Regions from separate parts of the Streptomyces sp. NPDC046870 genome, predicted to be linked through region 1. Evidence: riboswitches for the same ligand, from Rfam matches in the RefSeq annotation. Region 1 holds a riboswitch; each other region holds the start of a gene.
The links. A riboswitch is a leader RNA that binds a small molecule or an ion and turns the genes downstream of it on or off. The one in region 1 is predicted to bind S-adenosylmethionine.
Positions count from the first base shown of each region.

Region 2: it holds a riboswitch for S-adenosylmethionine, as region 1 does, so the genes downstream of both, thrC (threonine synthase) here and AB0946_RS21415 (amino acid ABC transporter permease) in region 1, are expected to answer to the same signal.
Region 3: it holds a riboswitch for S-adenosylmethionine, as region 1 does, so the genes downstream of both, AB0946_RS39775 (aminotransferase class V-fold PLP-dependent enzyme) here and AB0946_RS21415 (amino acid ABC transporter permease) in region 1, are expected to answer to the same signal.

Region 1 is NZ_JBEYXM010000009.1:152,117-161,685, reverse strand. It holds gene AB0946_RS21455 (M12 family metallopeptidase) at 1-588, shown strand, start outside; gene AB0946_RS21450 (LLM class flavin-dependent oxidoreductase) at 900-1,991, opposite strand; gene AB0946_RS21445 (NtaA/DmoA family FMN-dependent monooxygenase) at 1,988-3,382, opposite strand; gene AB0946_RS21440 (LLM class flavin-dependent oxidoreductase) at 3,409-4,611, opposite strand; gene AB0946_RS21435 (putative leader peptide) at 4,732-4,845, opposite strand; gene AB0946_RS21430 (GNAT family N-acetyltransferase) at 4,860-5,669, opposite strand; gene AB0946_RS21425 (ABC transporter substrate-binding protein) at 5,717-6,736, opposite strand; gene AB0946_RS21420 (amino acid ABC transporter ATP-binding protein) at 6,849-7,640, opposite strand; gene AB0946_RS21415 (amino acid ABC transporter permease) at 7,637-8,620, opposite strand; SAM riboswitch class IV at 8,975-9,085, opposite strand; gene AB0946_RS21410 (glutathione S-transferase C-terminal domain-containing protein) at 9,163-9,569, opposite strand, start outside.
Region 2 is NZ_JBEYXM010000004.1:360,513-370,081, forward strand. It holds gene groL (chaperonin GroEL) at 1-1,598, opposite strand, end outside; gene AB0946_RS12730 (cold-shock protein) at 1,898-2,101, opposite strand; gene AB0946_RS12735 (ubiquitin-like small modifier protein 1) at 2,550-2,825, opposite strand; gene thrC (threonine synthase) at 2,917-4,200, opposite strand; SAM riboswitch class I at 4,218-4,357, opposite strand; gene AB0946_RS12745 (glucosyl-3-phosphoglycerate synthase) at 4,489-5,433, shown strand; gene AB0946_RS12750 (trehalose-6-phosphate synthase) at 5,508-6,947, shown strand; gene otsB (trehalose-phosphatase) at 6,914-7,777, opposite strand; gene AB0946_RS12760 (DUF3263 domain-containing protein) at 7,872-8,096, opposite strand; gene AB0946_RS12765 (extracellular solute-binding protein) at 8,133-9,386, opposite strand; gene AB0946_RS12770 (ROK family protein) at 9,528-9,569, shown strand, end outside.
Region 3 is NZ_JBEYXM010000040.1:2,718-12,286, reverse strand. It holds gene AB0946_RS39780 (PQQ-binding-like beta-propeller repeat protein) at 1-2,288, opposite strand, end outside; gene AB0946_RS39775 (aminotransferase class V-fold PLP-dependent enzyme) at 2,339-3,700, opposite strand; SAM riboswitch class IV at 3,843-3,960, opposite strand; gene trpD (anthranilate phosphoribosyltransferase) at 4,034-5,098, opposite strand; gene AB0946_RS39765 (cytochrome bc complex cytochrome b subunit) at 5,220-6,857, opposite strand; gene AB0946_RS39760 (Rieske 2Fe-2S domain-containing protein) at 6,854-7,912, opposite strand; gene AB0946_RS39755 (c-type cytochrome) at 7,909-8,721, opposite strand; gene AB0946_RS39750 (heme-copper oxidase subunit III) at 8,784-9,404, opposite strand.

The DNA.
Region 1 (9,569 bases):
GCCGGGCTGCACTGGGACGACGAGGCCGTGTACGCCGAACTGGCGGGCCCGCCGAACTTCTGGAGCCGGGAGACGACGCACACGAACGTGCTGCGGCAGCTGGACGCCTGTGAGGCGGGCGGCTCGGTGTGGGACCCGCAGTCGGTGATGACGCTGCCGCTGGGGCCGGGGCTGGTGCTGGAGCCGGAGCAGTACCGCGGGGGGCTGCGTCCGCCCGGCGCTCCGTCGCCGGCCGACAAGGAGTTCGTGCTCCGCTGGTACCCGCCCGCCGCACCCGGCGGGCCGGCCGGGCTGGTGCCGTTCCGGTCCGTGCCGCTCGGGCTGGGGCCGGGCGAGCAGGCCGACTTCACCGTCGAGCCGCCGGAGACCCGCGAGTACACCGTGGGCGCGTTCGGCGACGCCGACACCGTGCTGGTGGTCTTCGAGCAGCGCGACGGGGAACCGCGCTTCCTCGCGGGCCACGACGACGGCGGCACGCCGGACAACGCCGCCGTCCGGGTCCGGCTCGTCAAGGGCCGCCGCTATGCCGTCCGGGTCCGTCTGTACTCCACGTGGGGGTCGGGGGAGACGGCAGTCATGTGCTGGTGACGGCACACGGACGGCACAGAGCCACTGTCCGGCACCGGGGGAGCGGGCGTGGACGTCACCTACGGGGGAGGTGACGTCCACGCCCACGCCGGTGCCCAGGCGGCGCGTGACCTGGTGGTCCGGCCCGTCTCCCCGGCACGCCGTGCGGACCGCGGGACGACGCCACGGTGGGCAGGCGGCCTCGGCCCCAGGCGGACTGCCGCCACCGCGCTCGCATGGACATCCGCCCGATCCCCGGCCGCCCGCACTCCTGCGGGGCACGATGACGGCAAGGACCCGGCTGCGACGGGCGCCGGAGCGCGGGCGGTTCCTCAGTGGTCGGCGGGTACGGGCTCGGGCGCCTGCCGCGGCAGGACCGGTGCCCAGGGGAACGGCGGGTCCGGGATGTCCCTGCGCAGGACCGGCGCGACGGCCGACTGGAACAGTTCCAGCGAGGCGCGGTGCCGGGCGGCGGGCAGGCCGCCGGCGTCCGCGGTCACGTGCAGCACGGTGTGCCCCAGCCGTTCGTGGTAGCGGTGCACCTTGTCGACGACCTGCTCGGGGCTGCCGATCAGCGCCGAGCTGCGCGCCACGAAGTCCTCCAGGGTCTCGAAGACCACGGGCAGCCCCGCCGACCGCTGGAAGGCCAGGTTGCTCTCGAAGACCGGGCGGTACGCCGCCAGCGCCTCCTGCGAGGTACGGGCGACGTACAGTCCGGCCGAGCCCGCGCCCACGGCGATCGCCGCCGGGTCGTGGCCGTAGTGCTGCCAGCGTTCCCGGTAGTGCCGGACCAGCGCGGCGTACGGCTCGACGGGATGGGTGACGTTCGCCGAGAACAGCGGGTCGCCGTAGCGGGCGGCGAGGTCCACGGACTCCTCGCTGGTGGCGCTGCCGTGCCAGACGCGGACCGGCCGCTGGTACGGCCGCGGCCAGGTCTCGGCGTCCTTCAGCGGTGGCCGGAACCGGGTGTCGGCGGTCACCCGGTCCTGCCGCCACAGTTGCCGGAACACCTCGTAGCTCTCGGCGTTGCGGTCCCACTGGTCCTCGGGGGTGACGTGGAACAGCTCGCGCTGCGCGGTGCCGTTGCCCTTGCCGATGATCAGGTCGAGGCGCCCGTCGGAGAGGTGGTCCAGGGTGGCGTAGTCCTCGTAGGCCCGGACCGGGTCGAGCAGGCTGAGGGTGGTGACGGCGGTGAAGAGCCGGATGCGACGGGTGAGGGCGGCGACATGGCTGAGCACGACGGTCGGCGCGGAGGAGAGGAACGGCCGTTCGTGCCGCTCCCCCACGCCGAATCCGTCGAAGCCCAGCTCCTCCGCCAGCACCGCGTTGTCGAGCACCTCGCGGAACCGCTCGTGCGTCGGCACCAGGACGCCGGTGACGGGGTCCGGCCGGTGCACGATCAGGGTGATGGCGAGGAACCTCACGACGCGGCCCGCTCCGACGAGGCGCTGCTGCGGGTGCCGGCCTCGGCGTCGGGGTGGGCCAGACCCAGGTGGTCGCGCAGGGTCGTGCCCTCGTAGTCGGCGCGGAAGACGCCCTGTTCCTGGAGCAGCGGGACCACCTTGTCGGCGAACGGGTCGAGTCCGCCGGGGGTGATGTGCGGCACGAGGATGAAGCCGTCGGAGGCGTCGGCCTGCACGAAGTCGTTGATGGTGCGCGCGACGGTCCGGGGCGAGCCGATGAACGTCTGCCGGTTGCCGGTGTTGATGACCAGGTCCCGGATGGACCACTTGTTGGCCTCGGCGAGCTGCCGCCACTCGCGGGCGATGGCCACCGGGTCGCGGTACATCCGTACCTGGGCGCGGCCCCGGGAGATGTGGTCCTCGCTCACCACCGGGTCCACCTCGGGCAGCGGGCCCTCCGGGTCGTACGCCGACAGGTCCCGGTTCCAGACGAACTCCAGGTGCTTGATGGCGGTGGCGCCGCTGACCTGCTGCCGGCGCACCTCGCGGGCGAGTTCGGCGGCCTCCTGGTCGGTGTCGCCGAGGACGAAGGTCGCGGCGGGCAGGATGAGCAGCTGGTCGGGGCGGCGGCCGTACGCGGCGAGGCGGGACTTGACGTCGGTGTAGAACGCCTGGCCCTCCTTGAGGGTGGCGTACCGGCTGAAGATCGCGTCCGCGCTGGAGGCGGCGAACTCCCGGCCCTCGTCGGAGTCGCCGGCCTGGAAGACGACCGGGCGGCCCTGCGGGGAGCGCGGTACGTTGAACCGGCCGTGGATGTCGAAGTGCTGCCCCTGGTGCACGAAGGCGCCGGCCTTGGCGTCCCGGAGGAAGGTCCCGGTGGCCTGGTCGGCGATGATCTCGTCACCGCGCCAGGAGTCGAACAGTTCGTTCGCGGTGGCGAGGAACTCCTTGGCGCGGGAGTAGCGCTCCTCCTGCGGCAGGAAGCCGCCGCGCCGGAAGTTCTCGCCGGTGAAGGCGTCCCAGGAGGTGACCACGTTCCAGGCGGACCGGCCGCCGGAGAGGTGGTCGAGGCTCGCGAACTGGCGGGCCACCTCGTACGGTTCGTTGAACGTGGAGTTGATGGTGCCGGTCAGGCCGAGCCGGTCGGTGACGGCGGCCAGCGCGGCCAGCACGGTGAAGGTGTCGGGGCGGCCGACCACGTCCAGGTCGTAGATCTTTCCGCCCTGTTCGCGCAGCCGGAGTCCCTCCGCGAGGAACAGGAAGTCGAACTTGGCGCGTTCGGCGGTCCGCGCGAAGTGCGCGAAGCTGCTGAACTCGATGTGGCTGCCGGCGGCCGGGTCGCTCCACACGGTGGTGTTGTTCACGCCGGGGAAGTGGGCGGCCAGGTGGATCTGCTTCAGCGGCTTGCTCATGGCGGTACGGTCGTCCTCTCCGGCGTTCAGGCTGCTGCGTAGCGGTTGGCGGGGCGGGCGAGACCGAGGAGGCCGCGCAGGGTGCCGGCCTCGTAGGCGTCCCGGAAGCGGCGGCGCCGCCGCAGCTCGGGTACCAGGTCCCGGGTGATCCGGGGCAGGTCGTGGCCGGCGACCGCGGGCCGCAGGCGGAACCCGGTCAGCCCGCCCGCCGCCAGCTCCTCCAGCAGGTCGGCGAGTTCCGCGGCCGTACCGGTGAAGATCCGGGCGTCGCTGGTGTACGGCTCGCCCGCGAGGGTGTCGAGGCGGTCGCGGCGGGCCTCGGCCCCGGCCCGGCTGTCGTCCAGGAAGACGACCAGGTCGCCGAAGACGTGCAGCGTCTCCCCGGCGCGTCCCGCCGCCTCCTGCTCGGCGCGGATCTCGGCGACGATCGCCCGGGCCTGGTCCGCGTCGTGCGGGGTGACGTAGCCGACGTCGGCCTGACGGGCCACGAGCCGGTACGGAACGGTCTGGTGGGCGAGGGCGGTGACCAGGGGCTGGCCCTGCGGCGGGCGGGGCGTGATGGAGGGGCCCTTGACGCTGAACCAACGGCCCTCGAAGTCGATGTAGTGCAGCTTGTCCCGGTCGATGAAGCGGCCGGTCGCCGCGTCCCGGATCTCGGCGTCGTCCTCCCAGCTGTCCCAGAGCCGGCGGACCACTTCCACGTGGTCGGCGGCCTCGTCGAACAGGTCGTTGATCGTCTCCCGCGCGTCCGGGCTGTCGAAGCCCTCGATCCGGGGGATGGTGCGGCGGCCGAAGTGCGCGGCCTCGTCCGGGCGGAAGTCGGTCCGCACCCGCAGGCCCGCGCGTCCCGTGCTGACGTAGTCGAGGGTGGCGATCGCCTTGGAGATGTGGAACGGCTCGGTGTGCGTGGCCACCACGGTGGGGACCAGGCCTATGTGCCGGGTGACCGGGGCGACGCGGGAGGCGATGAGGACCGCGTCGAGCCGGCCGCGGACCTGGTCGGTGCGCTCGTCGGGTGCGAGGAGGTGGGAGGACTGCGGGCCGAGGCCGTCCTCGATGGTGACGAAGTCGAGCAGGCCGCGTTCGGCCTCGGTGATCAGGTCGGTCCAGTAGCCGGCGGTGAACAGGTCGCGGGGGCGGGCGACCGGCTCGCGCCAGGACGCGGGATGCCATCCGGTGCCGTCCAGGGCGACGGCGAGGTGCAGGGGTGCGGCAGGGGTCGAGGACACGTCGGTGCCTTCCTTGATGTCCGTACGGGGACGCCGGCCGGCGGGGCCGACGGCGGGCGGCGTCGGCCGCGGGCGGGCGCGGCGGGGGGAGCCCCGGGCCGGGGTGGGGCCGGGGAGAGGTCAGTGGCGACAGAGCGCGGCGGACACGCGCTGGAGGTCTATGTGCGGCCGGGAGTGCAGACGGACGGACCGGTACGGGCGCGGGGCGCGCGGCGGGCGGATCCGCTGGGGCACCGGGGTCACGGCCGTCACCTCCGTCCGTCGGGCGCGGCGGGCCGGGTCGGCGTCCGCCTGGCGGATCTCGTCGAGACGTCCAACGTCCGGCCGGCCGCCGTTGTTCCCGGGCTGCGCAGTTGCACGATGCGGGAGCGGCGGCGCAGGGTGAACCCGATCGACTCGTAGAGCCGGATCGCGGGCGTGTTGTCGGCGGCGGCGTGCAGGAACGGGGTGTCCCCGCGGTCCCGGATGCCGGCCGCGACCGCGCGCACCAGCCGGGTGGCCAGTCCCCGGCCGCGGTACGCGGGGTCCGTGCACACGGCGCTGATCTCGGTCCACCCGGGCAGGCGCAGCCTCTCCCCCGCCATGGCGACGAGCCTGCCCCGGTGCCGGATGCCGAGGTAGGTGCCCATCTCGACGGTCCGGCGCAGGAAGGGGCCCGGCCGGGTACGGGCCACCAGATCGAGGATCTCGGGGATGTCGTCGGCTCCCAGGCGGACCGCCTCCGGGTCCGGTCCGGCCCGCAGCGCGGTGTCCACGAGCTGGACTCCCGTGCCCTCGCCGAGCACCTCCCAGCCGTCGGGGACCCACTCGACCGGCTTGACCCGTACGGGGTTCCCCGGACCGACGAGCGTGTGCAGGTCGGCCCAGGCCGCCGGGTCCGCCGGGTCGGCGAGCGCCGCGAAGGCGTAGGTCTCCGGCCGGTAGCGGGCCGCGCGGCCGTACCGGTCGGCGAGCCGGGCGTGCGGGCCGGTGAGGGCGGCCCAGACGGCGTTGTCCAGGACGGGGTCCGCGGGCGGGAGCGGGGTCGCGCCTGGGCGGACGCCGGTCGGACGGGCCACGGGAGCGACCCCCTCTCTTGTCTCCATGTCGATGGATCGACGACCCGTCAGGAGTTGTCCAGCGGCAGCCCGGGCGGGTTGACCTCCGCCTTCGCCACGGACTCGTTGGACAGGCCCCAGGCGGCGAGCCACTTGCCGTACTGCCCGTTCTCGATCAGGTGGTTGAGGGCGTCGGCGAGCGGCTTGGCGAGTCCGCTGTCCTTCTTCGCGGTCGCCGCGATCAGGCCCTGGAGCGTCTCGCCGGCACCGGAGAAGGTGCCCGCGTTGCGGGTGGCGTTGGGGGTGTTCGCGGTCTGCCGGGCGCGGTAGGCGACCGCGGGGTTGGGACCGAGGTAGGCGTCGATCTTCCCGCTGCTCAGCGCCAGGTTGATGGCGTTCTGGTCCGGGAAGTACTTGACGGTGAGCTTCTTGCCCTCCTTGGCCAGCTTGGCCTTCCACTCCAGGAGGATCTTCTCCTGGTTGGTGCCGGCGCCCACGCTGACCGTCTTGCCGGCGAGCTTCTTGTAGTCGCCGTCGAAGTTCCAGGGGTTCTTCTTCAGCACCTCGAAGGCCAGGTTGTCCTTGCGGTAGGAGGCGAACTCGTACTTCCGCTTGCGTTCCTCGGTGACGGTGACGTTGGAGAAGGCCACGTCGACCTTGCCGCTGTCGACGCCGACGAAGAGGTTCTCCCAGGTGGAGTTCCTGATCTCGGGCTTCAGGCCGAGGACCGCGGCCACCAGGCGGCCGAGATCGGGTTCGGAGCCGGTGAGGGTCTTCTGGTCGCTGCCCACGAAGTTCAGCGGCGCGGAGCCCGAGGGCAGGGCTCCGACGCCGATGACGAGCTTGCCGCTCCTGCGCACGGAGGCGGGCAGTTCGGCGCTGATGGACTTCACCTCGGAGACCTTCAGCGCGGTCTCCTTGGCGGCTCCGTTGGACAGCCGCCCCACGGTCACCGTGCCGGCGGTGTCGGTCTTGGTGACGGCCTCGCTGTCGCCTCCGCAGGCGGCGAGCCCGGTGGCGAGGGTGGCGACGGCGGTCGCGGCGGTGATGCCGCGGATCACGGCGCGTCGGGAGAGGTGGGTAGGCATGGCGTGGCTGTCCTTGTCTCGCTGATGAGGGTGAGCGCTGAGAGTGGGGTGGGGGGTGGGTCTTGGAGGGCCCGAGCGGCGGGGGCCGCGGCACCCTGTCGTGGCGGCGCGGTCAGAGGACCTTGCCGAGGAACTCCCGGGTCCGTGCGTGCCGGGGCCGGTCCAGCACCTCGCCGGGCGGGCCCTGTTCGACGATCCGGCCGCCGTCGATGAAGACGACCCGGTCCGCGACCTCGCGGGCGAAGCCGATCTCGTGGGTGACGATGACGAGGGTGGTGCCGCTGGTCGCCAGATCCTTGATGACGGCCAGCACCTCGCCGACGAGTTCGGGGTCGAGCGCCGAGGTCGGCTCGTCGAAGAGGATGATGCCGGGCCGCAGGGCGAGGGCGCGCGCGATGGCGACGCGCTGTTGCTGTCCCCCGGACAACTGCCGCGGGTAGGCGCCGGCCTTGTCGCCGAGACCGACGCGTTCGAGCAGCTCCCGGGCGAGCTCCTGGGCCGCCGCCCTGGTCAGCCTGCCGGTGGCGGCGGGGGCCGCGGCGACGTTCTCCAGGACGGTCAGGTGCGGGAAGAGGTTGAAGTTCTGGAAGACGAAGCCGATCCGGCCGCGCTGGGCCAGGATGGCGCGCTCGCTGAGTTCCTTCAGCCGGTCCCCGTGCCGTTTCACCCCGATCAGCTCGCCGCCCACGCTGACGTGGCCTATCTCGGGCTTCTCCAGGTGGTTGACGACCCTGAGCAGCGTGGACTTGCCGGAGCCGGACGGCCCGAGGATCACCGTGACCTCGCCGGGGCGGACGGTCAGGTCGATGCCGTCGAGGACGCGGTGGGTGCCGTACCACTTGTGGACGCCGTGTACTTCGAGCGCGGCGGGGGCGGCCTTCGGCAGGGCCTGGGCGGTGGTCATACGGCGGCCTCCCGGCTCAGCCGGGCCCGCAGACCGGCGAGGCCGGCCCGGGCCTTCTGCAAGGGGGTCGGCGGCAGGGTGCGGGTGGCGCCCCGGGCGTAGTGGCGCTCGACGTAGAACTGGACGACGGACACGGCGCTGGTGAGGATCAGGTACCAGACGGTGGCGACCATCAGCAACGGCACCACGTCGCCGGGGTAGGTGCTGCCCATCGACTGCACCGCGCCGAACAGGTCGAGCAGCGACACGTAGAAGACCAGGGACGTGCTCTTGATGAGACCGATCAGCTGGTTGACGTAGTTCGGGGTGATGGACCGCAGGGCCTGCGGGAAGACGATCCGGCGGAACTGGTAGCCCTTGGGCAGGCCCAGGGCGGCGGCCGCCTCGTGCTGTCCCTGGTCGACGGAGAGGATCCCGCCGCGCACCACCTCCGCCGCGTACGCCGCCTCGTTGAGGCTGAGGCCGATGACGGCGATCGTCATGTCCGTGGCCAGCCGGGACTCGTCGAAGGTGACGAAGGCGGGCCCGAACGGCACCCCGAGGCTCAACGTCCTGTACAGGGCACTGAAGTTGTACAGGAAGATCAGTACGACGATGAGCGGCACGGAGCGGAACAGCCAGGTGTAGGTCCAGCTGACCGCGCGCAGCACCAGGCTCCCGGAGAGCCGGGCGAGCGCCAGCAGAATGCCGCCGAGGAGCCCCAGGACGGCGCTGAGCGCGGCGACTTCGAGGGTGACGAGGAGGCCGTCGAGGACGGTGGGGCGCAGGAACCAGTAGCGGAAGCGGTCCCACTGGTAGAAGGGGTTCGTGACCAGTCCGTGCAGGATCTGCGCGACGAGTACGAGGACGGCGGCGGTGACGATCCACCGGCCGGGCCGGCGCAGCGGCTGAACACGCTGCGCCGACAGAGGTTTTGACGGGGTGTCGGCGATGGCCGGCGCCTCGGCTAGGGAGACGGCGGCGCCTGGGGGTTCACTCATGGCGGGCTCCGGCGGAGTCGGTCACCCCGGGGCCGCGCGGGAGCGGAGGTGGGCCACGACGGCACTGCGGCACGAGGCGGCGCACGGACGGGCGCGGAACCGGGAGCTGGGCGGACAACGGCACACCGGACGGACGGTGTGCGGTGGGAACGCGGGGGCTGGGAGGAAGACGTCAGCCCTGACAGCGGGCAGAGCCCGGTGCGGTACACAGTGCGCTGTTCACGCGGAGCAGATCGACGGCGCGGTCGGCGACGAGGAGACCGGCGTACGACGGTACGCAGCCCTGGGGGCGGCTCACGGCCGTCCTGGGAGCTGCGTACATGGCGTCACCTGTCACTGTTCCGGCCCCGTGGGGCCTCGCGCTTACCGAAAACGTCGTCCGGTCCGGTCGTCACCTGGGGCACCCCACCGCGGTGCGAGGGTTGCCGGTCAGCGAGCCAGGGCTTGGCGCTGACGCTCATGACCGTTCTGAGCGGTAAGTAAGGCAGTTGCCCGTTCGAATGTCAACGGACGTCCGCCAAGTGGACATCGGCGGCCCGCTCTCACCTGCGGGAAGTGTCCGGGGTGTCCGCGGCGTGGCCTGCCCAGTCCAGGATCTGGACAGCGGCTCCCGCGGCCTCCAGGCCCTGGCAGCGGCCGTGGTGGCGGCGGGCGATGCCGTCCAGGTCGAGGTGGCGGCCGAAGGCGGGGTGGGCGGCCAGGCGGCGGGCGTAGGCCCACAGGGCGCGGTGGTCGGCGATGCGCTGCACGGCGGAGGCGTCGAGGTGGCAGCGGTGGACGGTGTCGAGTTGCACGAGGGTGACCCACAGCTCGATGTCCGCGGCGGTGAGCCGGTCGTCGGCCAGGTACTCCTCGCCGCTCAGCCGTCGCTCCAGGCGGCCCAGGGTGTCCAGCAGCACGTCGAGAGCGGCGGCCCGTTCGTCGGGGCCGGCCCCGGCGCGTCCGGCGC
Region 2 (9,569 bases), on a different contig from region 1:
ATGCCGCCGCCGGCCGGGGCCGCGGCCTTCTCCGGCTTGTCGGCGATGACGGCCTCGGTGGTGAGGAACAGCGCGGCGATGGAGGCGGCGTTCTGCAGCGCGGAACGGGTCACCTTCGCCGGGTCGATGATGCCCTCGGCGACCAGGTCGACGTACTCGCCGGTCGCGGCGTTCAGGCCGTGACCCGGGGTCAGGTTGCGCACCTTCTCCACCACGACGCCGCCCTCGAGGCCGGCGTTGACGGCGATCTGCTTCAGCGGGGCCTCCAGGGCGATGCGCACGGCGTTGGCGCCGGTCGCCTCGTCACCCTCCAGCTCCAGCTTCTCGAAGACCTGGGAGGCCTGGAGCAGGGCCACGCCACCACCGGCGACGATGCCCTCCTCGACGGCCGCCTTCGCGTTGCGGACGGCGTCCTCGATGCGGTGCTTGCGCTCCTTGAGCTCCACCTCGGTGGCGGCACCGGCCTTGATGACCGCGACACCGCCGGCGAGCTTCGCCAGGCGCTCCTGCAGCTTCTCGCGGTCGTAGTCCGAGTCGCTGTTCTCGATCTCGGCGCGGATCTGGTTCACACGGCCGTTGACCTGCTCGGAGGAGCCGGCACCGTCGACGATGGTGGTCTCGTCCTTGGTGATGACGACCTTGCGGGCGCGGCCCAGGAGGTCCAGGGTCGCGTTCTCCAGCTTGAGGCCGACCTCCTCGGAGATGACCTCGCCGCCCGTGAGGATGGCGATGTCGCCGAGCATGGCCTTGCGGCGGTCACCGAAGCCCGGGGCCTTGACGGCGACGGACTTGAAGGTGCCGCGGATCTTGTTGACGACCAGGGTCGACAGGGCCTCGCCCTCGACGTCCTCGGCGATGATCAGCAGCGGCTTGCCCGACTGCATGACCTTCTCCAGCAGCGGGAGCAGGTCCTTGACCGAGGAGATCTTGGAGTTGGCGATGAGGATGTACGGGTCCTCCAGCACCGCCTCCATGCGCTCCATGTCGGTCGCGAAGTAGGCGGAGATGTAACCCTTGTCGAAGCGCATGCCCTCGGTGAGCTCGAGCTCCAGGCCGAAGGTGTTGGACTCCTCGACGGTGATGACGCCTTCCTTGCCGACCTTGTCCATGGCCTCGGCGATCAGCTCGCCGATCTGGGTGTCGGCGGCGGAGATGGACGCGGTGGAGGCGATCTGCTCCTTGGTCTCGACGTCCTTCGCCTGCTCCAGCAGGGCGGCGGAGACGGCCTCGACGGCCTTCTCGATACCGCGCTTCAGAGCCATCGGGTTGGCACCGGCGGCGACGTTGCGCAGGCCTTCCTTGACCAGGGCCTGGGCGAGCACGGTCGCGGTGGTCGTACCGTCACCGGCGACGTCGTCCGTCTTCTTGGCGACTTCCTTGACCAGCTCGGCGCCGATCTTCTCGTACGGGTCCTCGAGCTCGATCTCCTTGGCGATGGAGACACCATCGTTGGTGATCGTGGGGGCGCCCCACTTCTTCTCGAGGACGACGTTGCGGCCCTTGGGGCCGAGCGTCACCTTCACGGCGTCCGCGAGCTGGTTCATGCCGCGCTCGAGGCCGCGCCGCGCCTCCTCGTCGAACGCGATGATCTTGGCCATGTGAAGTGGTCCCTCCAGGACTGGGGGTGATTCCTTCGGACCGCGCCCGCGCCCGCGACGGACGGCTCGCGCGCCTCGTGGTTCCTTGCCCCACCCGGCCCGCGGGCCTCACCGACCCGGTCCTTCACTGTCACTCTCACCTTCAGAGTGCTAACGCCAATGATTAGCACTCGGCATGGTCGAGTGCAAGCGCCTGGGCGGGTGGGAGGCCCCCGTCAGCCGCACGCGAACAGCGGAACCGGGGCACGGCGAAGGGCCCGCACCCTCTGCGAGGTGCGGGCCCTTCGGACAAGAAACGTTCAGGCGGTGACGCGAACCATGTCGGCCTGCGGACCCTTCTGGCCCTGCGAGATCTCGAACTCGACCCGCTGGCCCTCTTCCAGGGTGCGGTAGCCGTCCATCTGAATCGCGCTGTAGTGGACGAAGACGTCCGCACCACCGTCGACCGCGATGAAGCCGTACCCCTTCTCCGCGTTGAACCACTTGACGGTGCCCTGAGCCATGCCTAACTCCCCTATTACTGGCCCTTGCACAGATCCACACTTCGCGGACCCGGGTCAGACCTCACCCCCCAACTGGTCGGGGGCGTGCGCCGGAACGCGTCGACCGCGGCTGAATGTATCTGTCCAACTGCCGTCTGCAACAGGTCAATCGGACGAGAATTCTGGACGCGAGCGGTCCGGAATGTAGTGAGAATTCATCTGAATTCAGGGCAAGTCGGGCCCCATAAAGGCCACAAAAGCCGCAGACAACCCGCACACTTTGGCTACTTCTTGTCGGGCGGGCGGCATGGAATCCAGGGCCCGCGACCCGGGGCCGCGACCGCGTTCCCCAACTCTACCGCGCTCAATCACACAGAATTGCCCCCTCCGCTTCTCTCACGGAGGGGGCAATCGGACGAACAGCCGGTAACCGCGGTTACCGAAGGTAATGAGCGGGCGGATCCGCGGCTCAGCCGCCGGCGACCGCCGGGATGATCGAGACGCCGGCCCCCTCGGGGGTCGCCGTGTCCAGGCCCTGCTCGAAGCGGACGTCGTCGTCGTTGACGTACACATTGACGAACCGGCGCAGCTTGCCCTGGTCGTCCAGGACGCGCGCGGCGATGCCCGTGTGGTTCTTCTCCAGGTCGGCGATGACCTCGCCGAGCGTCGCGCCCTCGGCGGCGACCTCGGCCTGCCCGCCGGTGTAGGTGCGCAGGATGGTGGGGATGCGAACGGTCACGCTCATGCGGTCGGACCTCCGGTCGGGTTCACGGGTACGGCGGGGCGGCGCCCCGGGGACGCGGGGGGTCGCGTCCGGCCTGCCGGCCGGGCGCCTGTCATGCGAGGCCGGCCTCTCGGAAGGAGTCCAGGGTCGGGCGGATGGTCGCGGTGAGGCCGGTCCCGGCGACCGCGTCCAGGGTCTTCAGGCCGTCACCGGTGTTCAGGACGACCGTGGTCTTCGCCGGGTCCAGCACGCCCGCCTCCAGCAGCTTGCGGGTGACGCCGACCGTCACGCCGCCGGCGGTCTCCGCGAAGATGCCCTCGGTCCGCGCCAGCAGCTTGATCGCGTCCACGACCTGCTCGTCCGTCACGTCCTCCACGGCACCGCCGGTGCGGCGCGCGATGTCCAGGACGTACGGCCCGTCGGCCGGGTTGCCGATGGCCAGCGACTTGGCGATGGTGTTCGGCTTCTGGGGCCGTACGACGTCGTGACCGGCCTTGAAGGCGGTGGAGACCGGGGAGCAGCCCTCGGCCTGGGCTCCGAAGATCTTGTACGGCCTGTCCTCGACCAGTCCCAGCTTGATCAGCTCCTGGAGCCCCTTGTCGATCTTCGTGAGCTGGGAGCCGGAGGCGATCGGGACCACGATCTGGTCGGGCAGCCGCCAGCCGAGCTGCTCGCAGATCTCGTACGCCAGGGTCTTGGAGCCCTCCGCGTAGTACGGCCGGAGGTTGACGTTGACGAAGCCCCAGCCCTCGCCGGCCGGGTCGCCGATCAGCTCGGAGCAGAAGCGGTTCACGTCGTCGTAGTTGCCCTCGATGCCGACGAGTTCACCGCCGTAGATCGCGGCCATGACGATCTTGCCCTGCTCCAGGTCGTGCGGGATGAACACGCAGGAGCGGAAGCCGGCACGGGCGGCGGCGGCGCCGACGGCGCCGGCCAGGTTGCCGGTCGAGGAGCAGGACAGGGTGGTGAAGCCGAAGGCGCGGGCGGCCTCCAGGGCCTGGGCCACGACCCGGTCCTTGAAGGAGTGGGTCGGGTTGCCGGAGTCGTCCTTCACGTACAGACCACCGGTCACGCCCAGCTCGCGGGCCAGGTTGTCGGCCTTGACGAGCTTGGTCCAGCCCGGGTTGATGTTCGGCTTGCCGGCGACGTCCGCCGGGACCGGCAGCAGGGGCGCGTAGCGCCAGATGTTCGCGGGGCCCGCCTCGATACGGCGGCGCAGTTCCTCGGTGTCGTAGGCGGAGAAGTCGTAGGCGATCTCCAGCGGGCCGAAGCACTCCTCGCAGGCGAAGACCGGGCCGAGCGGCACCCGGTGGCCGCACTCGCGACAGCTCAGGGCCGTGGCGGGGCCGAGGTCGACGGTGGATTCGCTGGTGGTGGCAACTGTCTGCACAGCCATGGAGGCGAGGCCCTTTCTCCTCATCTTCCTCACGACGCACCTCGCCGTGAGACGGAATTGGCACCTTCCCTGGCCGTGAGCCTCGCGCGAACGAGTCCGGTCAGGGGGGTTGCCGGGGCTTCACCGGGCCGTGTCCCTCTGCCCCTCTGGATGAGCGGTATGCGGTTGTGGAACGCACCCGACCCCCGACATGCGATGGTCATCGGCGTTGTTCAAGACTGTAACCGACGGCCGGGACAGTTGAGCTAGTCGTCCGAACCGCGAGACACCAGTGAGGAGCCACAGACTGTGCTGGAAGAAGTCGAGCGCTGGCTGACCACCCGGTCCTGGTCCGTGGCCGACCGACCGCTGCACCAGATCCTCGCGGCCAAGCAGCGCACGGGCCAGACCGTCAGCGTCGTGCTGCCCGCGCTCAACGAGGAGGAGACCGTCGGCGACATCGTCGCGGTCATCCGGCACGACCTCATGGAGCAGGTGCCGCTCGTCGACGAGCTCGTGGTCGTCGACTCGGGCTCCACCGACCGCACCTCCCAGGTCGCCGCGCGCGCCGGCGCCCGGGTCGTCCACCGCGACACCATCCTGCCGCGCCTCCCGGCCGTCCCCGGCAAGGGCGAGGTGCTGTGGCGGTCGCTGCTGGCGACCGGCGGGGACCTCGTGTGCTTCATCGACGCGGACCTCAGGGAGTTCTCCTCCGACTTCGTCTCCGGGATCGTCGGCCCGCTGCTCACCGACCCGGACGTCGACCTGGTCAAGGCGATGTACGACCGCCCGCTCGGCGGCAGTGCCGGGCAGGGCGGCCGGGTCACCGAACTCATGGCCCGCCCGCTGCTGAACATGCACTGGCCGCAGCTGGCCGGGTTCGTGCAGCCGCTGGGCGGCGAGTACGCGGCCCGCCGCACCCTGCTGGAACAGCTGCCCTTCCCCGTCGGCTACGGCGTGGAGCTGGGCATGCTGGTGGACGCGCTGCACCTGGTGGGCCTGGACGCGCTGGCCCAGGTCGACGTGGGCGTGCGCAAGCACCGGCACCAGGACGGGCAGGCGCTCGGCCGGATGGCCGCCGCGATCTACCGCACCGCCCAGCTCCGGCTGGCCCGCGGCCACCTGATCCGGCCCGCGCTGACCCAGTTCGAGCGGGGGGAGGAGGGGTTCGAGCCGCGCACCTACTCGGTGGACACCGAGGAGCGGCCGCCCATGGTGGAGATCGCGGAGTACGCCGAGCGCAAGGTGGCGTGAACGGGCCGTATACGGTCGGCCCGCCGGGCGGGCCGTACGTTTGAGCGGTTGGGGGCCGGGCTAGGTTGAGGCGTATGGCTTCCACGCTCGATGCTGCTCAGAAGGCTCAGGTGCTGGTCGCGTCGAACCGCGGCCCGGTCTCCTATCAGGTGGGCGAGGACGGCTCGCTGCACGCCCGGCGGGGCGGCGGCGGGCTGGTCTCGGGACTGTCCGCCATCGGCTCCGACGCGGGTTCGGTGTGGGTGTGCGCCGCGCTGGGCGACGGCGACCGGGCGGCCGTCCGGCGCGCGGCCGGCGGGCTGCTGCCGGCCGAGGAGACCGGCGGGCAGCGCGTGCGGATGCTCGACATCGACGCGACCGTGCACGCCGAGGCGTACAACGGCATCGCCAACTCGGTGCTCTGGTTCGTCCACCACATGCTGTACCAGACTCCGCTGGAGCCGGTCTTCGACGCCGGTTTCCGGCGGCAGTGGGCGTCGTACGAGGCCTACAACCGGGCGTTCGCCGAGGCGCTGGCCGAGGAGGCCGCCGAGGGCGCGGCCGTGCTGATCCAGGACTACCACCTGGCCCTGGCCCCGCGGATGCTCCGCCAGCTCCGGCCCGACCTGCGCATCGGCCACTTCTCGCACACCCCGTGGGCGCCGCCGGACTACTTCCGGCTCCTTCCCGACGACATCGCGGCCGAGCTGCTCAGCGGCATCCTGGGCGCGGACCGGGCGGCGTTCCTCACCCGGCGGTGGGCGGACGCGTTCACGGACTGCTGCCACGCGGTGCTCGGGCCGGGCATCCCCGCCGGCACCCGGATCGGGGTGCACGGGCTGGGCGCGGACGCGGACTTCCTGCGCAAGCGGGCGCACGAACCGGACGTGGACGAGCGGATGGCGGCGCTGCGGGCGGAGATCGGAGCGGGCCGCAAGACGATCGTCCGGGTGGACCGGACCGAGCTGTCCAAGAACATCGTGCGCGGGCTGCTGGCCTACGAGCAGCTGCTCGAGGACCACCCCGAGTGGCGGGAGAAGGTCGTCCACGTGGCCTTCGCCTACCCGTCCCGGCAGGACCTCGCCGTGTACCGCGAGTACACCGCCGAGGTGCGGCGGGTCGCGGACGAGATCAACGAGCGGTACGGCACGGCGGGCTGGACCCCGGTCGTGCTGCACGTGAAGGACGACTTCGCCCGCTCCCTGGCCGCCTACCGGCTGGCCGACGTGGCGCTGGTGAACCCCATCCGGGACGGCATGAACCTGGTCGCCAAGGAGGTCCCCGTCGTCTCCGACGAGGGCTGCGCGCTGGTGCTGTCGCGGGAGGCGGGGGCGTACGAGGAGCTGGGCGAGGACGCCTTCGTGGTGAACCCGTACGACATCGCGGGCACGGCACGGGCCCTGCACGAGGCACTCAGCCTGCCGGCGGACGCGCGGGCGGAGCGCTCGAAGCGACTGGCCGCCGCCGCGACCGCGCTGCCGCCGGCCCGGTGGTTCCTCGATCAGCTGGCGGCGCTGGAGCCCCGGCCGAGCTGAGCGGCCAGCGCCCGCAGCAGGCCCACGACCCCCTCCGGGCCGTCGACCACCAGGTCGGCCCGGTCCGCCAGTTCCGTGACCTCCGTGCTGCCGCTGCACACCAGCAGGCCGGGGACGCCGTTGGTGCGGAGCTTCTCGATCGCGGCGAAGGCGGGGAGGTCGCCCAGGTCGTCGCCGGCGTAGACGACACAGCCGGCCTGGACGGCGCGGGCGTGGTCGAGGAGGGCCACGCCCTTGTCCATGCCCGGTGGGCGCAGTTCCAGGACCATGCGGCCGGGCTCGACGATCAGGCCGTGCCGGGTGGCGAGATCGGCGAGGGGGGCGCGCAGGGCCTCGAACGCGGCCCGCGGGTCGGGGGCGCGGCGGGTGTGCACCGCCAGCGCCCGGCCCTTCTCCTCGATCCACGTGCCCTCTTGCGCTCCGGCGCGCTCCAGCAGGCCCGGCAGTTCGGCGCGGGCGGCGGCCACGCCGGGGTGCGGGGGCGGGGCGGTGAGCTCGCCGGTGGCCGCGTCCCAGCGCTCGGCGCCGTAGTGGCCGAGGACGGTGAGGTGCTCCAGGCCGGGGACGCCGGCGAAGCCGCCGTAGCGGACCGCGACCTCGGGCGGGCGGCCGGTGATCACGGCGACGGAGGCGATCTCGGGGGCGAGGGCGGCGAGGGCCGGTACGGCTCCGGGGTGGGCGCGGGCCTGCTCGGGGTCGGCGACGATCGGGGCCAGCGTGCCGTCGAAGTCCAGGCCGACCAGGGCGGTGCGGGGCTGCGCGAGCAGGGCGGCGAGGCCGTCCTGACCGGCTCGGGTGCGCGGGGTCGGCAGAGCGTCCATAGCGTCCATACCGCGACACTATCCAGCTCGGGGCGGCTCACGCCTGGGCGGGCGCCGCCCGCCCCGGGGGCCCGCCCCGGATGCCGCAGGGGCGTCCGGGGCGTCAGCGTTCCGCGCGTCTCGTCTCGCGGATCCGGCGCAGGCGGTTGACCGTCACCGGGTCGTGGGCGAGGGCCCGCTCGTCGTCCAGGAGGGCGTTGAGGAGCTGGTAGTAGCGGACGGGGGAGAGATCCAGCTCCTCCCGAATCGCGCGCTCCTTCGCGCCGGGGCCGGGGAAGGTCCGGCGCTCCAGCGCGAGGACCGCCTTCTCGCGGGTGCCCAGTTCCATGCCTGCCACGGTAGCGGCGGGCACCGACAGCGGGCCTCAGTTCACACTGCTGCTGTCGGCCGCCAGGGCCGTCGACTGCAGGCGGGTCAGGACACCGGAGGGGCTGCCGCCGGGGGCGACCGCCTGGCCGATGTTCTGCTTCACGGCCGCGCTGACCGCCGCCCAGGACGTCTTGCCGACGGGGTACAGCTCCGAGGTCGGCAGCTGCTCCAGGAAGGGGCGCAGGGCCTTGTCGGCGGGGGCGTCCGACGCCGCCATGGTGTCGGACGCGGAGCTGGTGACCGGCAGCAGCCCGTACTCGCGGGAGAACTCGAGGACGTTCTTCTCGTTGTAGGCGAAGTCGAGGAAGTCGCCGATCTGCTCGGCGTGCCCGTTCTGCTTGAAGCCCATCATCCAGTCGGCGACGCCCATGGAGGCCCTGGCCCTGCCGGTACGGCCCGGCATCGGCACCGTGCCGAACTTCACGCCCTTCTTGGCCGCCTGCTGGATGAGCGTGGGGTGGCCGTTGACCATGCCGACCCGGCCGTCGGCGAACGCGGCGAACGCGGCGGCACGGTTCAGCTTGCCGGGGGCGACCGGGCCGGTCAGGCCCTTGCCGACCAGCTCGTCCTTGAGCCAGGTGAAGGTCTCGACGTTCGTGGCGGAGTCGATGGTGTAGGTGCCGACGTCGTCGGTGTAGCCGCTGCCGCCGTTGCCGCCGCTGAGCAGCCACTGCATGGTCTCGGCCTGGGCCTCCTCGGGGCCGAGGGGCAGCGCGTACGGGTACTGCACGCCCTCCGCCTTGAGCGCCGTGGCGTCGGCCGCCAGCTCGTCCCAGGTGGTGGGCGCCGTGAGGTGGGCCTTGTCGAACAGGGTCTTGTTGTAGAAGAGCACGCGTGTGGAGGCGGCGAACGGGATGCCGTACTGCGTGTGCTTCCACTGGCCGGCGTCGGAGAGCGGGGAGAGGAAGTCCGCCTGGGTGCGTATGGAGAGCAGGTCGGAGACCGGGTAGAGCTTGCCGGCGGCGGCGTAGTCGGCGTAGGCGCCGATCTGGGCCATGTCCGGGGCGTGGCCGGCGTCGACCATCTCCTTGACCTTGCGGTCGACGTCGTTCCAGGAGTAGACGCTGACCTCGACCTTCACGTCCGGGTGCTGCTTCTCGTACTCCTTGACCAGGGCGTCCCAGTACTTCCTGGAGCTGTTGGCGGCCGAGTCGCCGTAGTCGGCCGCGACGAGTCTGAGGGTCACGTCGGAGGAACCCGTACTCCCGCAGCCGCCGAGAACCGCCGTCATGCCCAGTGCGGACACCACCGCGATCGTTCCTGCCGTACGCCGACGCACGCTCAAATCCCCAACCCTGCTGTCTGACGGTTCAATATGTGGACACATAAGGTCTACACCACGTGAGTGGACTAGACCTCTCCCGGGTGGGAGGGCCACACTAGGCCCGTGGTGAGACATGTCATCGCCCTCGACGTGGGCGGTACCGGGATG
Region 3 (9,569 bases), on a different contig from region 1:
GCGTACACCGTGTCGCCGGCCACCACCACGCGGGGGTAGGCCGTGCCGCCCTCGAGACCGTACCTCCAGGCACGGGAGCCGTCGGCCGCCCGGACGGCGTAGACGCCGTCCTGTTCGGTGCCGACGGCCAGCGTACGGCTGCCCCCGGTGAGGATCCCGCCGTCGTCCTCCCTGCGCCACAGCCGCCGCCCGTCCGAGACGCGGAAGCCCTGGCGTTCGGCGGCGGAGTCCGTGAACAGGGTGGTGCCCGCGAGAGCGAGGACGGTGACGTCGGTGCCGGCGGACACCACCTGCCACTTGCGCGAACCGTCCCGGGCGTCCAATGCCAGCAGGACGTCGCCGTAGCTGCCCGTGCAGACGGTCCCGGCCGAGACGAGCGGGATGCCGGTGGGGCCGGCCGGGGTCTTGGCGGTCCATTTCTCGCTGCCGTCGGAGGCGTAGCAGCGCAGCCCGCCCGTGTCCGTGCCGCCGACGGAGACGAGGACGTCCTGGCCGAGCAGGACGGGAACGCCGTACCGCCGGTCGCCGAGGGTGCGGGTCCACAGCGGGCTGCCGGACGGGCTCACCGCGGTCAGCCGGCGCTCGTCCTCGGAGTGCAGGCCCACCACGCAGTACACGGCGTCCCGGGTGGCGACGGGCGTGGAGACGTCGTCGCCGAGCCGGACCTTCCAGCGCCTGGCCCCGTTCCGGGAGACCGCGTGCAGCACACCTCCGGAGGTGCCCGCGTAGACGACGGCACCGTCCGGGGAGAGCGCGCAGCAGGCCCCGTCCAGGCCGCCGATGCCGCCGAGGTCGTACTGCCAGCGCAGCACCGCCGCCGCCCGGTCCGTGCGGTCGGCGGACGGGGCCGGTGAGCGGTCGCTGCCGCCACCGCTCTCGGTACCGAACGACCCCCACAGCCGGCCGCCCACCCCCACCCCGGCCACGGCCACGGCTCCCCCGGCAAGGGCCGTGAGAAGCCGCCGCCGCCCGGGAGCCACGGCACCCGGACGGCGGCTCGGAGTGGTGACGGTGTCCGAGCCGGCCGAACCGCTGGAGGTGGCCGTCCGCGCCGAGTCACCGCGGGCGCCGGGGCCGGCCGAGCCCTCCAGGGCCGCCGAACCCGCCGAGCCGGACGAGGCGGCACGGGTTGCCGAGTCCGCCGGGGTCGCGGGAGCCGTCGAATCGCCCGCGGTCGCCGCCGGGCCATCGGGGGTGCCAGGGGTGGCTGCCAATGCCGGGTCGGCCAGGGTGGCACGGGTTGCCGAGTCCGCCAAGGTCGCGGGAGCCGTCGAGTCGCCCGTGGTCACCGTCGCCGGGCCACCGGGGGTGGCTGCCAATGCCGGGTCGGCCGGGGTGGCGCGGGCAGGCGGGTCCGCCGAGTCGGTGGTGGGGTGCGGGGCCAGGTACTCCACGCCGCTGGGGCGGTCGTCCGGGGTGGGGCGGGGCGGGGAGGCGGGGCCGTACCAGCCCGGGCGGACGGCGGCGCGCAGGGTGTCCGGGGCGAACCCGGCGCCCGCCACCACCGCCGCCGGCTCCGGGCGCTCCAGCGGGTCCTCGTGCAGACAGGCCGTCACCAGCGGGCGGATGTCCTCCGGGACGCCGGACAGGTCGAAGTCGCGGGTGAGGATGCGCAGCAGCACCACCGAGTCCTGGCCCTCGCCGAACGGCTCCCGGCCGGCCGCCGCGTACGCGAGGACCGCGCCGAGGGAGAAGACGTCGCTGGGCGGGCCGACCTGGCCGCCGTTGCGGATCTGCTCCGGCGAGACGTAGCCGACCGAGCCGACGACCGCTCCGGTGCGGGTCAGCGAGGTGGCCTCCAGCGCCCGGACGATCCCGAAGTCGATGACCCGGGGCCCGTCCGGGCCCAGCAGGATGTTCGACGGCTTCAGGTCGCGGTGGACCAGCCCCTTGGCGTGGATGGCCGCCAGCGCCTCGCCGAGCGCGCCGGCGAGGATCCGGACCGCGGGGCGCGGCAGCGCGCCGTGGTCGAGCACGGCGTCCCGCAGGTTCGGTCCGGACACGAACTCCGTCGCCATCCAGGGCCGTTCGGCCTCGGTGTCGGCGTCGACGACCCGTGCGGTGTAGGTGTCCGCGCCACCGACGGTCTGGGCGGCGCGGACCTCGTGGCGGAAGCGGGCGCGGAAGGTGCGGTCCTCGGCGTGCTCGGCCCGTACGACCTTCACCGCGAGCCGCAGCCCGGTGCGGGACTCGGCGAGGTAGACCTCGCCCATGCCGCCCGCGCCCAGTCTGTGCGTGGTGGTGTACGGGCCGATGTGGCGCGGATCCGTGGCGCGCAGCGGCTGCACTCCGGTGTCCCCCTGTCCGACGTGGTGTCAAGGGGAGGTTATAGCGCGGTTCAGACCGCGGGCACGCAACGACCGTCCTCCGTGCGGTACTGCCACTTCGCGCCCTGCGCCACCAGTTCCCCGACGGCGTTCACGAAGCGCTCCACGTGCTCGTCCGGCGTGCCCGCGCCGAAGCTGACGCGGATGGCGTTGAGGGACTTCTCGCCCGGGGCCGCCTCGGGGGCGCCGCACTCGCCCTGGGTCTGCGGGTCGCTGCCGAGCAGGGTGCGGACCAGGGGGTGGGCGCAGAAGAGGCCGTCGCGGACGCCGATGCCGTACTCGGCGGAGAGCGCGGCGGCGAAGTGCGAGCTGTTCCAGCCCTCGACGACGAAGGAGATCACGCCGACGCGCGGCGCGTCGTCGCCGAAGAGGGACAGCACGCGCACCCCGGGCACCTCGGCCAGGCCCTCGCGGACCTTGGCGATCAGGTGCTGTTCGCGGGCGACGAGGGTGTCCCAGCCGGCCTCGGTGAGGGCCTTGCAGGCGGAGGCGATGGCGTAGGCGCCGATGACGTTCGGGGAGCCGGCCTCGTGGCGGGCCGCCGTCTCGTGCCACTCGACGGCCACACCGCCGTCCTCGCGCCGGGTGACCTTGCGGCTGGCGCCGCCGCCCGCGAGGTACGGCGCGGCCGCCTGGAGCCAGTCGGCGCGGCCGGCCAGGACGCCGGAGCCGAAGGGGGCGTACAGCTTGTGGCCGGAGAAGGCGACCCAGTCGACGTCCAGCTCGCGGAGGTCCACCGGGTGGTGCGGGGCCAGCTGGGCCGCGTCCAGGACGATGCGGGCGCCGTGGGCGTGCGCGGCGGCGGCCAGTTCACGCACCGGCCACAGCTCGCCGGTGACGTTGGAGGCGCCGGTGACGCAGACCAGGGCCGGGCCGTGGGGGTCCCGGCCGGCCAGGGCCCGCTCCAGGGTCTGCACGGCCTGCCGCGGGGTGCGCGGGGCGTCGAGGTAGGTGACCCGCGCGTCCTGCCAGGGCAGCAGCGAGGCGTGGTGCTCGGTCTCGAAGACGAAGACCTGGCAGTCGGCCGGGACCGCCCGGGCCAGCAGGTTGAGGGAGTCGGTGGTCGACCGGGTGAAGACCACCTGGTCGGCCGGGCGGCAGCCGAGGAAGTCGGCGACCGTCCTGCGGGCGTTCTCGAACAGGTCGGTGGAGAGCTGGGAGAGGTAGCCGGCACCGCGGTGGACACTGCCGTAGTACGGGGCGTACGCGGCGACGTCGTCCCAGACGCGCTGGAGGGCGGGGGCGCTGGCCGCGTAGTCCAGGGCGGCGTAGCTGACCTCGCCGCCGGTGACCAGCGGGACGGTGACATCACGGCCCAGAACGGGCAGAGGGGTGCAAACAGACTGGTTGGCGGCAGCGGTGAAGACAGACATGACGGAACTCCCGTGACAGGAATGCGGAGAAATGCAGAAAAGTGCTGCGAAGGGCTGTGCGGAGGCGGGGCTCTGCGGCCCTAACGCATTCGCTTGCTCACGGAAGGCTCCCTCGAACGACCAGGACCCCTGGTGTGTGAGGGGTCCGCGCTTGCCGTAGGCCTTGCTGCCGTACGACCTGGTCTTCACCCGGGGCACCCCGCCACGGACGGAGGGTTGCCGGACAGTCGGCCGGGGCCTCATGACTGTCACTCATGACCTGGTACAGGAACGTACTGAAGTGATCGTCGTCCCGCAACCCGTGTCCGGATCGCGGGACGGCTCCCGGGGGCGTCAGGCGTTGCTGACGGCCACCCAGCGCTCCAGGGTGCGCTTGGCCGCGCCCGAGTCGATGGACTCCGCGGCCCGCGCCATGCCCGCGCGGATCTGTTCGGTGAGCGGCGCGTCCGTCGGCTCAAGGGCCACCAGCGCGGCCGCCGAGTTCAGCAGGACGGCGTCCCGTACGGCTCCCCGCTCGCCGTCCAGCAGCCGGCGGGCGACCTCGGCGTTGTAGGACGCGTCGGCACCACGCAGGGCGTCCACGGGGACGAGGTCGATGCCGACGTCGCGCGGGTCGAAGACCTCCTCCGTGACCTTGCCGTCCCGGACCACCCACACCCGGGAGGCGGCGGTGACGGTCAGCTCGTCCAGGCCGTCGTCGCCCCGGAAGACCAGCGCGGAGTTGCCCCGCTCGGCGAGGACACCGGCGACGATCGGCGCCATGCGGGGATCCGCGACGCCGACGGCCTGCGACCGCACCTGGGCGGGGTTGGTCAGCGGGCCCAGCACGTTGAAGGTGGTCCGGATGCCCAACTGACCGCGCGCGGCGGCGACGTGACGCAGCGACGGGTGGAACCGCACCGCGAAGCAGATGGTGATGCCGGCTTCCTCGGCCACCTCGGCCACCCGCTGCGGGGTCAGGTTGAGGTTGATGCCCAGCTTCTCCAGGACGTCGGAGGAGCCGGAGGCCGAGGACGCGGCGCGGTTGCCGTGCTTGACGACCTTCGCCCCCGCGCCCGCGACGACGATCGAGGACATGGTGGAGATGTTCACCGTCTTGGCGCCGTCGCCGCCGGTGCCGACGATGTCGACGGCCGGGCCGGGCACCTCGATGACGTTCGCGTGCGCGTACATCGTCCGTACCAGTCCGGTGATCTCCTGGACCGTCTCGCCCTTGGCCCGCAGCGCCACCATGAACCCGGCGATCTGCGCGTCGGTCGCCTCCCCGCGCATGATCAGGTCCATCGCCCAGGCGGTGTCGTCGGCGGACAGGTCCCGGCCGTCCAGCAGACCGTTCAGCAGGGCGGGCCAGGAGCGGCCCGCCGCGGTGTCGCCTCCAGCGGGGGTCACAGCGCTCATCAGCCGCTCCTCGAACAGTTCCTGCTACGTCGTACACCACCCTATCCAGCCGGACGGCACGCTGAAGGGCCCCGTCCGCAACCCGGACGGGGCCCTTCAACGTGGCGTGGCGACGCGGTGATCAGTGGTGGCCGTGGCCGCTCGTGATCTCCTTGTACTCCTCGACGGTCGGCTTCGGGATCTGGTTGTCCTCGCCGAAGTAGGCGTTGGACAGCTTCGCCCGCAGCTTCGTCGAGGCCGGGACCTTGCGCTCGACCCCGTTCTCGTCGACCGTCGGACCGATCTCGGCCGGCTGGTACTGCTCGTGCGAGGTGAGCGTGTGCAGCTGCTCCTGGCTCAGCGGCTCGTGCACCTCGATGAACTCACCGTGCGGCAGCCGCTTGATGATGCCGGTCTCGCGGCCGTGCAGCACCTTGTCGCGGTCGCGGCGCTGGAGGCCCAGGCAGATCCGCTTGGTGACGATGAACGCGATGACCGGGGCCACGAAGTAGGCGATCCGCACGAACCAGGTGACCGCGTTGATCGACAGGTGGAAGTGGGTGGCGAAGATGTCGTTGCCACCACCGATCAGCATCACGAAGTACACGGTCAGCCAGGCGACACCGAACGCCGTACGGGTCGGGGCGTTGCGCGGGCGGTCCAGGATGTGGTGCTCGCGCTTGTCGCCGGTGACCCAGGCCTCGATGAACGGGTAGACCGCGATCGCGGCGAGGATCACGCCGAACAGCATCAGCGGGATGAACACGCCCAGGACCAGCGTGTGACCCCAGAAGTTGATCTCCCAGCCCGGCATGGCACGGATCAGACCCTCGGCCATACCCATGTACCAGTCCGGCTGGGCGCCGGTGGACACCTGGTCCGGACGGTAGGGGCCGATGGCCCAGATCGGGTTGATCTGCGCGATGGCCGCGAGCGCCGCGAGCACACCGAAGACCAGGAAGAAGAAGCCTCCGGCCTTCGCCATGTACACCGGCAGCAGCGGCATGCCGACGACGTTGTTGTTCGTCTTGCCGGGACCCGCGAACTGCGTGTGCTTGTGGTAGAAGACCAGGATCAGGTGGCCCACCACCAGGCCCAGCATGATGCCCGGCAGCAGCAGGATGTGGATCGAGTAGAAGCGGGCCACGAAGTCGCCGCCCGGGAACTCGCCGCCGAAGAGGAAGAACGAGATGTACGTGCCGACGATCGGCACGGACAGGATCGCGCCCTCCATGAAGCGGACACCGGTGCCGGAGAGCAGGTCGTCCGGGAGCGAGTAACCGGTGAAACCGGTGAACATGCCCAGGACGAACAGCAGGAAGCCGAACAGCCAGTTGATCTCACGCGGCTTGCGGAACGCGCCGGTGAAGAAGACGCGCATCATGTGCACGAACATGCCGGCGATGAAGACGACCGCGCCCCAGTGGTGGATCTGCCGGATGAGCAGACCGCCGCGCACGTCGAAGGAGATGTGCAGGGTCGAGCTGAACGCCTCGGACATCAGCTGTCCCTGGAGCGGGACGTACGTGCCGTGGTACTCCACCTCGTTCATCGACGGGTGGAAGAACAGCGTCAGGTAGACACCCGTCAGGATGATGATGATGAAGCTGTAGAGGCAGACCTCACCCAACATGAACGACCAGTGGTCGGGGAAGATCTTGCGCATGTTGGCCTTGGCGAGGGAGTAGATCCCGAGCCGGCCGTCGGCCCAGTCGGCGAGACGCTCGCCGGTGGGTGCCTTCCCGCGGGAGCGGGAGGTCTCGTTCGCTGAAGTACTCATCCGCGCTCCCAGAAAGCAGGACCGACGGGCTCCTCGAAGTCGCCGAGCGCCTGGAGGTAACCCTCACTGTCCACACCGATGCGCAGCTGCGGCAGGGCGTGGCCGGCGGGGCCGAAGATCACTCGGGCACCGTCGGAGAGGTCGAAGGTGGACTGGTGGCACGGGCACAGCACGTGGTGCGTCTGCTGCTCGTACAGGGAGATCGGGCAGCCGACGTGGGTGCAGATCTTCGAGTACGCGACGATGCCCTCGTGCGACCACTCCAGCTCGCGCTTGTCCTTGATGTTGCCCGGCTGGAGCCGGACGATCATCAGGGCGGCCTTGGCGATCTCCGTCTGGAACTCCTCGGAGTGCTCCTCCAGGCCGTCCGGCTTGGCGAAGGTGAGCGAGCCGACGGCGACGTCCTCGGGACGCAGCGGCTGGTTGGTGTTCATGTTGACCAGGCGCTTGCCCTTGGCCCACAGGGTGTGGCGCAGCTTGGTCCCCGGCGCCGGGCCGAGACCGCCGAGCAGCATGACGCCGGAGAGCGGCACCAGGGCCAGCGCGCCGAACATCGTGTTGCGGATCAGCTTGCGGCGGCCGAGCACCGACTCCTTGGCGCCCTGGCGGAAGTCCTCGTGGACCTTCGCCCGGACGTCGGCGGGAGCCTCGATCGGGTGACGGTCGTCGGCGATCTCCACGTCGGACATCAGGGTGCGGGCCCAGTGGACCGCGCCCGCGCCGATGCAGAACAGCGCCACACCGAGGGTCAGACCGAGCGCGAAGTTCAGCGCGTTGATGTGACCGATCGGGAAGACGAAGATCGACTTGTCGTGCGGGACCGCCAGGTACGCGACGATGAAGCCGATGGTGGCCAGCATCGACACCGTGAACAGCAGGCCCACCACACGCTCGGACCGCTTGGCGGCCCGCTCGTCGATGTCCTGGATCCGGTGCTCGTGCGGCGGCAGCCCCGGGTCCGCGAACGGGTTCTCCTCGTCCGCGATCCCTACCGCGCCGTGCGCGTGGTCCTGCTCAGCGGGCAGGTTCTCTTCTGGAATGTCTTGGCTACTCATGACTTCTTGGCCTTTGCGGTCCGAGCGGCGACCCAGACGGCGACCACGATGAGCGTGCCGAGGCCGAAGATCCAGCCGAACAGACCCTCACTGACCGGCCCGAGGCCGCCCAGCTCCAGACCACCCGGGTTCTCGGTCTTGTCGCCGTTGACCGCGTTGAGGTACGCGATGATGTCCTTCTTGTTCTTCTCCGACAGCGTGGTGTCGGGGAAGGACGGCATGTTCTGCGGGCCCGTCTGCATGGCCTCGTAGATGTGCTTCGGAGCGACACCCTCCAGGCTCGGCGCGAACTTGCCCTTGGTCAGGGCACCGCCCTTGCCGGTGAAGTTGTGGCACTGCGCGCAGTTGGTGCGGAACAGCTCGCCGCCCTTGGCGGTGTCCGCGCCCGCGGGGCCGTACTGCTGCTTCGTGGGCACGGCCGGGCCGGCGCCCAGCGACGCGACGTACGCGGCCAGCTGGTCGATCTGGGCCTGCGAGTAGATGTTCTTCTTGCGCGGGATCTGGGCGCCCTGCGAGGTGGCGGCGGGCATACGGCCGGTGCCGACCTGGAAGTCGACGGCCGCGGCGCCCACGCCGACGAGGCTCGGGCCGTCGGAGGAGCCCTGGCCACCGGTGCCGTGGCAGCTGGCGCAGCCGACCTCGTAGAGCTTCTTGCCCTCCTTGATGGTCAGGGACTGGGAGGTTTCATCGGCCTGCGCCTTGCCCGCGGGCGCGAACGCGGCGTACAGCCCCCCAGTGGCCGCCAGCGCGAGGAGTAGGACGACGACCGCCGCCAGCGGATGGCGTCGTCGTGCGGAGAGCTTTTTCACGGATTACCCCGGTGTCAGGATCTTCTGCGTCGGTGCTTCTGGATGTGCGGGAGCGGGCCCGGCTACTTGATCAGGTAGATCGTGGCGAAGAGGCCGATCCAGACGACATCGACGAAGTGCCAGTAGTAGGACACGACGATGGCGGCGGTCGCCTGCTCGTGGGTGAACCTCTTGGCCATGTAGGTGCGGCCGAGGACCAGCAGGAAGGCGATGAGACCGCCCGTCACGTGCAGGCCGTGGAAGCCGGTGGTCAGGTAGAACACCGAGCCGTACGGGTCGGAGGACAGCGAGATGCCGTCCTTCTTCACCAGCTCCGTGTACTCGAAGATCTGACCGCCGATGAAGATCGCACCCATGATGAAGGTGAGGATGAACCAGCCACGGAGCTTCTTCACATCGCCGCGCTCGGCCGCGAACACGCCGAGCTGGCAGGTGAGGGAGGAGAGCACCAGGATCGTGGTGTTCGTGGCGGAGAAGGGCACATTCAGTGCCTCCGCCATCTCCTTCCAGTGAGCCGGTCCGGTCACCGACCGGAGGGTGAAGTACATCGCGAAGAGGGCCGCGAAGAACATCAGCTCGGAACTCAGCCAGATGATGGTTCCGACGCTGGTGAGGTTCGGCCGGTTGACCGACGGGTGCGCGTGCCCGGTTTCTACTGTCGTTGCTGTCGCCACGACCGACATTATGTCGGTCGCTTATCTCGCGCTCACTCCGGGGGGTGCCGTTCGGAGTGTTGCCACCCGGCGGACCGGTGTTGACGTGGTGTTCATGGGGACGATGGCGGGAGTAACATCCGCCGGAACGGGCCCGCCCGTCCTGTCCGTACGACGCTGACGTCTCGGAGGAAC